DNA from 2 places in the Imbroritus primus genome. Region 2 is predicted to be linked to the other one. Evidence: predicted binding sites of a transcription regulator. Region 2 holds the regulator's gene; the other holds the start of a gene.

Region 1 (4,370 bases), 1.5 Mb from region 2:
GCCGCTGTTCGAGGAACTCGGCTACCGCGACCAGCCCGGCGCCGCCTGCCTCGTGCTCGAAGTCGACCGCCCGCCGCCTGAAGTGGTGATCCGCAAGGTGCTGCGCGATTGCGGGCTGGAGCCGCATCAGCTCACGGTCATCCTGACGCCCACCACCAGCCTCGCCGGCACCACGCAGGTGGTCGGCCGCGTGCTCGAAGTCGCCCTGCACAAGGCGCATGTCCTCGGCTTTGCGCTGCACGACATCGTCGGCGGCAGCGCCTCGGCTCCGCTCCCGCCGCCCGGCGCGGATGGCGGCGAAGCCATGGGTCGCACCAACGATGCCATCCTCTACGGCGGCCGCGTGCAGCTCACGGTGAATACCGACGACGACAAGGCGCGTGCGCTGGCCAACGATCTGCCGTCGATGCGCTCGCCCGACTATGGCCGGCCGTTTGCCGACATCTTCAAGGAAGTCGAGTACGATTTCTACAAGATCGATCCCAACCTCTTTGCCCCCGCCGAGGTGTGGGTCAGTAATCTCGCCACCGGCCGCACATGGCATGCCGGCGCGCTCAATATGCCGCTGCTGCGGGGACAGTGGCTGCAGGAAGCATGACATGACCGTGCACGCGCACATCCCGGCCGACATCCCGCCAGCCCAGCCGACCCGGTCCCCAGGCCGCCCCTTGCGCGTCGCCATCATGACCGATGAAACCGGCTGGCACACCACACGGCTCAAGCGCGCCCTGCGCGCGCGCGGCTGCGAAGGACGCTGCGTGGACCTCGCCGATTGCGGCTTTGACCTGACGCGGCACTGGCACGGCCTCTCAATCCCCGGCTACGGCCGCGAGCTGCCCGATGCGGTAATCGTGCGCGGCATCGCTGGCGGCAGCTTCGAGCAGGTCACGCTGCGCCTGGGCATCCTGCACGCGCTGCGCGAACTCGGCGTGCCCGTCTATAACGATGCACGCGCCATCGAACGCAGTGTCGACAAGGGCATGACCAGTTTCCTGCTGCACCGCGCCGGCGTCGCTACGCCCGCCGCGTGGGTCACGGAATCGGCCCCGCACGCGCAGCGCATCGTCATGCGCGAGGGCGCGGCGGGCCGCGCGCTGGTGCTCAAGCCGCTGTTCGGTTCACAGGGCAAGGGGCTGACGCGTGCCGGCCATGTGAACGGCGCGCCAGCCGCCCTGCCCCGACTCGCACCGTACGGCCACGTGGCTTATCTGCAGCGCTTCCAGGCGGCCCGCACGGCGCCCGGCTTCGACTGGCGCATCCTCGTTGTCGGCGGCCGCGCGGTAGCCGCGATGCGGCGCGTCAGTGCCGGCTGGATCCACAATGTGGCGCAAGGCGCGCGCTGCGAAGCGGCCGACATTCCGCCCGCGCTGGCCGATCTGGCAATCCGCGCGACGGCCGCACTGGGCCTCGACTATGCCGGCATCGACCTGATGCCGGCCGGAGAAGACCGTGCTGATGGCGCTGGCGCGGTGGTGATTGAAGTCAACGGCGTGGCGGCCTGGCGCGGCCTGCAATCGACCACCGACGTCGATATCGCCGGCTTGCTGGTGGACGACCTGCTGCAACGCCGGCTCGGCATGCCCCTTATCGCCGACGCAGCCCAGGGAAGCGCCGCATGATGCAGGCGCCCTCTCCCGACGACCTGGGCAGCACGGCCCAGCAGGCCTTCCTGTGGGCCTGCATGCTCGACGTGATGGTCAGCAAGCCCGGCAATGTCAGCCTGCAGAGCGCCGGCCACGGTATGACGGCCGCATTGTTTATCGCCAGCGCCAAGGCGTCGGGCCCCGCCATCGCCGCACCTGGCGAAACGGTGGGCAGCCGCATCGAACGTGCGGTCCGCCTGACGCGGGCCGTGGCGCACTGCAACACCAATCTTGGCATCCTGCTGCTTTGCGCACCGCTGGCCGCGGCACTGGAACGGCCGGCGCTGGCGACGGCGGGCCTGCCCGGCATCGGCGCGTTGCGGCAAGCGGTGGAACAGGTGCTCGCAGACCTCACTGTGGCGGATGCCGAGGCTGCCTACCGGGCCATCGCCCATGCCAGCCCGGGTGGCCTTGGCGATGCGCCGGAACAGGACGTCGCCGCAGTACCGACCGTCGACCTGCGCACTGCCATGCGCATGGCAGCCATGCGCGATACCATCGCCCGGCAGTACGCCCACGGCTTCGCCGACCTGTTCGACCTGGGCCTGCCGGCCTTTCATGCGGCCATGCAGCGCCATGCCAGTCCGGCGCGCAGCCTGCACACGGCGGTGCTGGAAACGTATCTTGCCTGGCTGGGGCGTTTTCCCGACTCGCATATCGTCCGCAAGCACGGCCTCGATGTCGCACAAAGTGTCACGGAACAGGCACGCGACCTCAAAAAGCGTTGCAACGATGGGAATGGCCCCGATCTCCACCTGCTGGCGGAATGGGACCGTTCGCTCAAGGCGCGCGGCATCAATCCCGGTACCAGCGCAGACCTGACCGTGGCTACAGCGATGATTGCGGCCCTCGTGAGCCCGGCACTATGCGCGATCCAGCCGGTTCCCTGAGGGCAAAACCGGTCCGGCAGCGGGGTCTGGCATGGAAAGTGTTAGTGAAGATGTGACGCATCGCGTCCCATTTTGCATCCAACATTTTCGGGAGACGTACACATGGCAAAGATCAATCGAGTAATGGTCGGCGAGTCGCTGGTCGGAGACGGCAACGAAGTCGCGCACATCGACCTGCTGATCGGACCTCGTGGTTCGGCAGTTGAAACCGCCTTTTGTAATGCCCTGGTGAACAACAAGGACGGTTTCACTTCGCTGCTGGCTGTGGTCGCCCCCAACCTGCTCGCCAAGCCGAACACCGTCATGTTCAACAAGGTGACCATCAAGGGCGCCAAGCAAGCCGTGCAGATGTTCGGCCCGGCCCAGCGCGCCGTCGCCATGGCAGTGGCTGACAGCGTCGAGGACGGCACCATCCCGGCCGACGAAGCCGACGACCTGTTCATCTGCGTCGGCGTGTTCATCCACTGGCTCGCCGAAGACGACGCCAAGATCCAGGACTACAACTACAAGGCCACCCGCGAAGCTATCCAGCGCGCCGTGTCCGGTTCGCCGACGGCCAAGGAAGTGGTTGGCAAGAAGGGTTCGGCCGACCATCCGTTCCAGGCTCACGCCTAAGACGGAAGCAGCGAAGTCGGCCGCCATTCCGGGCCGACTGGTTCATTGGACGCCGGTGGCGTTCAATGGATCGGCATGCGGCGTGGAGAACCGTGCCGCGTGCCGCACTGAAGCATGCCTCATGCATGCCTCATCAGGCAGCTCAGGATGGCACCATGCCGTGTCCCATCCAATCCAGCAGCGATCCACCCTGCCGCGCCACGGACCGGCGGCGCTCGATGGCGACGCCCACGGCATCCACATCCTCGAATTTCTTCGGCTTGACCACCACGACCCGCACCCAGTGCGCGCCAAAATCGTCCAGCACCATGCTCGCAATCCGTTCGGCAAAGGCTTCCAGCAATTGCAGGCGATGCGTCTGCATCAACTCGCGCAATCCCTCGCGAATCTGCCCGTAGTGGATTGTGTCGCCGATCTGGTCCGTGCTGCAGGCCACGCTACGCGGGAGGCCGGCCGTCACGTCGATGCGCAGCGGCTGTGGCTGGTCGAGTTCGCACGGGTCGATGCCGATGATGGTTTGGCCTTCGAAGCCCTGCACGAAGATGAGGTCCATCTGGGCAGCATCGGCCGGAATCGCGCCGAGCGCGAGGCCGGCCTGCGTGCCGCTGGCGTGGCCCGGGAATGCCCCTGCCGCCCCCGCGGGTACCGTGAAGTCGTCTCGTCTCATTGCCTGCTCCTGGTCTCTGGCCCATGGCCCCGGCGGTCCCATCGACCGCACATGGCGGGAGGCGACGCAAAAAACAGGCCACCGCCATGCGCCGTCCCTGCTCCATGCCGTACTCCGTGCTCGGCTTCATGCGATCGCGCCCGACCCTTGCGCTACAATGGGTTCAAAACCGCCGTCTTCCGCGCGCAGGGCGCGCCGCGACGGCCATACCGAGAAGACCGGATGCGTACCGGCGTGGCACACAGTGTTGCAGTGACGACACAGGACGTGCCCGGCCATCGCTTCCGGCGGGAGACCCTGGCTCGCTGCCACCATGCCGTGATGGCGTAATGGCGTGGGCATGAACCGTGCATCAGGCTGCTGACGGCCACCGCTGGCCCCAACACCGGCCCGGAACCTGGCCCGACGCATCGCCAATGCACGTCCACCGTTGATTTGCCGTACCTGCCGATACACCTGACACACCTGCCGACCGGATCCATTTTGACGTCTCCGCTTCACCCTCTCGCCGACTCCGCACGGACCGGCATCCTGCCCGACAGCGACGAAGCGCTC
Region 2 (4,370 bases):
GTGGCTCAAATGCCGCCAGCGCCCCAGCCTCGAACCCCGCACCGGGCGTGACGCTACAGCCAGCGCCGCCGCCTGCCCAGCCACGCTGATCCCGCCACTTATCGCTTCGGCCCCGACACCACGCGCATGACGACAGATACCGCCCGCTCCACGCCCACCGCCGCCCCCGCTTCCAGCACGCTGGAAGTCCGGCATTTGCAGAAGCGCTATGGCACGCGCACCGTGGTGCGCGATGTCTCGCTGGATGTGAAGAGCGGCGAGGTGGTCGGCCTGCTGGGGCCAAACGGTGCAGGCAAGACGACGTCGTTCTACATGATCGTCGGCCTGGTGGCGCTCGACGAAGGCGAGATCATGCTGGATGGCGCGCCGATCAGCACCCTGCCGATCCACCAGCGGGCGCGCATGGGCTTGTCGTACCTGCCCCAGGAAGCCTCGGTATTCCGCAAGCTGAACGTGCAGGAAAACATCCAGGCCGTGCTGGAACTGCAGACCGAGAACGGCAAGCCGCTGTCGAAAGAGGCCATTGCGCAACGGCTCGATACCCTGCTCGATGACCTGCAGATCACGCACCTGCGTGACAATCCGGCGCTGTCGCTGTCCGGTGGCGAGCGCCGCCGCGTGGAAATCGCCCGGGCGCTGGCATCGTCCCCGCGCTTCATCCTGCTCGATGAGCCGTTTGCCGGCGTGGATCCGATCGCCGTCGGCGAAATCCAGCGCATCGTGGCCTTCCTCAAGGCACGCAATATCGGCGTGCTGATCACCGACCATAACGTGCGCGAAACGCTGGGCATCTGCGACCACGCCTACATCATCAGCGAGGGCACGGTGCTGGCAGCAGGTCAGCCGAAAGACATCATCGCCAATGACGCGGTGCGCAAGGTCTATCTCGGCGAAAACTTCCGCATGTAAATCTGGCCGGCGGGAAGAGCGGCGGCAGTCCTGTCTCTGCCCCGACGCCCGCTGCGCAGCGCGCGGCCGAGGCCGTCCGGCGCGGTTTGCCGAACGGTTGCCACTTTTGTTCCGATTCGGCCGCGATCTCCTAGCAACTATCGTTCCATCGCGCGGAGGTTCGACTTACAATAGGTCGAATGAAACCGTCCCTCCAACTTCGCCTTTCACAGCATCTCGCGCTGACGCCCCAGTTGCAGCAGTCCATCCGGCTGTTGCAGCTTTCCACGCTCGAACTGCAGCAAGAAGTCGAGCAGGCCCTGACAGAGAACCCCCTGCTCGAGCGTGAAAACGATTGGCTTGAAAGCCCCGTGCGGATCGGCGCGGATGGCTCCATGAGCGTCCAGAATGCACCGGCCGAGACCGCTTCCGTACCGTCCGCCGCAAATGGGGAGGAACGCAGCGCCGCCCCAGGTGACACCGCAGGCGAGGCCGCCGGCGGGGACCTGGACGACGGTGCCAACGACTATGGCAACGACTGGAGCCTGGACGACTTTGCGCGTCGCCCGCAGGCGGACGAGGATGACCGCGCGCCCATGCAATTAGGTTGTGGCGGCCCGACCCTGCGCGATCACCTGATGGACCAGCTGGCGCCGCTGAAACTGTCGATGCGCGACAAGGGCCTGGTGATCTTCCTGATCGAATCGCTCGACGACGATGGCTACCTGTCCGCTTCCATTGACGAAATTCTGGAAGAACTGCCCGCGGAACTCGAAGTGGAGGCAGATGAGGTGCAATCGGCACTCAGCATGCTGCAGAGCTTCGATCCACCCGGGGTCGGTGCGCGCAACGCGTCCGAATGCCTGGGCCTACAGTTGCGGCGTATCGAGCACCCGGCCAAGCCGCTTGCCCAGGCCATCGTTGCCGGGCATCTCGAACTGCTGGCGACGCGCGACTACACGCGCCTGAAGAAAGCCTTGCAGGTCAATGACGCGGAGTTGAAGGAAGCGCACACGCTGATCCGCTCGCTCACGCCGTTTCCGGGCTTTGCCTTCAGCCGTCCCGATGCCGACTATGTAGTGCCCGACGTAGTAGTCCGCAAGACGCCGGCCGGGTGGGTCGCGCAGCTCAATGCCGAAGTGATGCCGCGCCTGCGCATCAATGACATGTATGCGCAGATCCTGCGCAACAGCAAGGGTGACAGCGGCGCCGCGGGCCTGCAGCAGAAGCTGCAGGAGGCACGCTGGCTGATCAAGAATATCCAGCAGCGCTTCGATACCATCCTGCGAGTATCGCAGGCTATCGTGGACCGGCAGAAGAATTTTTTCACGCACGGCGAAATTGCGATGCGCCCCTTGGTTTTGCGCGAGATAGCCGATACACTGGGTTTACACGAGTCGACTATCTCTCGTGTCACAACCAACAAATACATGGCCACCCCGATGGGAACGTTCGAGCTGAAGTATTTCTTCGGCAGCCATGTGTCAACCGAGACCGGCGGCGCGGCATCATCTACCGCGATCCGTGCGCTCATCAAGCAACTGATAGGAGCTGAAGACCCCAAAACCCCTCTGTCCGACAGCCGGATAGCCGAACTGCTCGGCGAGCAAGGGTTCGTGGTGGCGCGCCGCACCGTGGCGAAATATCGCGAGGCCCTTCGAATCCCGGCAGTCAACCTTCGCAAATCCCTGTAGTAATCGCATCGTCCTGGATGCGATGTCTGTGAAAGGAGAGTCGCTATGAATTTCAAACTCAGTGGACACCACCTCGAAATCACCCAGCCCCTGCGGGAGTACGTGGAAACCAAGCTGGAGCGGGTCATCAGGCATTTCGATCAGGTCATTGGGGTGAGCGTACTGCTGACGGTGGACAACCAGACAGAAAAGGACAAGCGACAACGTGCGGAAATCAACCTGCACCTGAAGGGCAAGGATATCTTCGTCGAATCGCATCACGAAGACCTGTACGCAGCCATCGATGCACTGGTGGACAAGCTCGACCGCCAGGTGATCAAGCACAAGGACAAAGTGCAGAACCATGACCGTGTGGCGCTGAAGTATCAGGCCACAGCGGACGAAGCCCGACTCTGAGCGTTCCGCGCAACCAACACAAAGCCGCACCATGTGCGGCTTTTTTTGCGCCAGAGGGCCCGCAGCGGCGCCAGCAGTGTATGCTTTCCCCACCGAGAGCATGGTATTGTCCTCAGGCATGATCCTCTCGCCCGGCCGGACCTGCTGCGGCGCACAATCCTGCGCCACGGCTCGTCTATAATGTCCGGTCAGGCTGTTCCCCGCCACGGCGAAGATCACTACTGTTCCACTGTCCTTCATGAATCGTTTGGCCAAACTGCTGCCCCCGGGCAACATCGCGCTGGATATCAGCGTCACTAGCAAGAAACGTGTGTTCGAGCAGGCCGGACTGCTGTTCGAAAATAACCACGGCCTGGCACGGGCGACCGTGACGGACAACCTCTTCGCCCGCGAGTCGCTCGGCTCGACCGGCCTGGGCGCGGGCGTGGCCATTCCGCATGGTCGCATCAAGGGCCTCAAGCAACCGCTCGCGGCGTTCATGCGGCTGGCGGAACCGATTCCGTTCGAATCGCCTGATGGCAAGCCGGTCTCCCTGCTGATCTTCCTGCTGGTGCCCGAGCAGGCCACGCAACAGCACCTCGAAATTCTGTCGGAAATCGCCCAGTTGCTGTCTGACCGCGACATCCGCGATGCGCTCAACACCCTGCCGACCCCGGAAGCAGTCCACCAGATGTTGTCCGACTGGCAGCCCTGAGATCTGTCTGCCGCGCGCTGCCGCGTGCGCAGACCCCAATTTGCCGCACGTTATGGAACTGACTGGCGTCACCGCACAATCGATCTTCGATGACAACGCAGCCGATCTCCGGCTGTCCTGGATTGCCGGACTGGAAGGCGCTGACCGTTCCTTCGAGCTCGAATTTGCGCGTGAAGCAACGTCCGCCGCGGACCTCGTCGGTCACCTCAACCTGATCCATCCGAATCGCATCCAGGTGCTCGGCAAGCCGGAGATCACCTACTACCAGCGCCTCGACGAAGAAAACCGCAAGCGTCAGATGGGCGAGCTGATCCTGCTCGAGCCGCCCTTCCTGGTGATCGCCGATGGCGTCGATCCCCATCCGGACCTGGAACTGCGTTGCACGCGCTCATCCACGCCGCTGTTCACCACGCCGGTTTCGTCGGCCGCAGTCATCGACCACCTGCGCCTGTACCTGTCGCGCATCTCGGCGCCACGCGTCACCATGCACGGTGTGTTCCTCGACATTCTGGGCATGGGTGTGCTGATCATGGGCGAATCGGGACTCGGCAAGAGCGAACTAGGCCTCGAACTCATCTCGCGCGGCCATGGCCTGGTGGCGGACGATGCGGTCGACTTCGTGCGCCTCGGTCCTGACTTCGTCGAAGGCCGTTGTCCGCCGCTGCTGCAGAACCTGCTCGAGGTACGCGGCCTGGGCC

The links. The regulator sigma-54, encoded in region 2, starts transcription at its own class of promoters, with help from an activator protein. The targets are predictions, from matches to a motif close to TGGCANGNAANCTGCTTT.
Region 1: a site for sigma-54 is predicted at 2,561-2,578, ahead of fae (formaldehyde-activating enzyme). Genes of this name have one in related genera too.

The regions. Positions count from the first base shown of each region.
Region 1 is NZ_OZ201293.1:2,103,799-2,108,168, forward strand. Features, by position in the region: gene mch (methenyltetrahydromethanopterin cyclohydrolase) at 1-598, shown strand, start outside; gene ACQ3C8_RS09610 (ATP-grasp domain-containing protein) at 600-1,619, shown strand; gene ACQ3C8_RS09615 (triphosphoribosyl-dephospho-CoA synthase) at 1,616-2,533, shown strand; gene fae (formaldehyde-activating enzyme) at 2,636-3,148, shown strand; gene ACQ3C8_RS09625 (dihydroneopterin aldolase) at 3,291-3,815, opposite strand; gene ACQ3C8_RS09630 (flavoprotein) at 4,347-4,370, shown strand, end outside.
Region 2 is NZ_OZ201293.1:392,002-396,371, reverse strand. Features, by position in the region: gene lptA (lipopolysaccharide transport periplasmic protein LptA) at 1-89, shown strand, start outside; gene lptB (LPS export ABC transporter ATP-binding protein) at 127-909, shown strand; gene ACQ3C8_RS01800 (RNA polymerase factor sigma-54) at 1,089-2,582, shown strand; gene hpf (ribosome hibernation-promoting factor, HPF/YfiA family) at 2,628-2,978, shown strand; gene ptsN (PTS IIA-like nitrogen regulatory protein PtsN) at 3,217-3,672, shown strand; gene hprK (HPr(Ser) kinase/phosphatase) at 3,725-4,370, shown strand, end outside.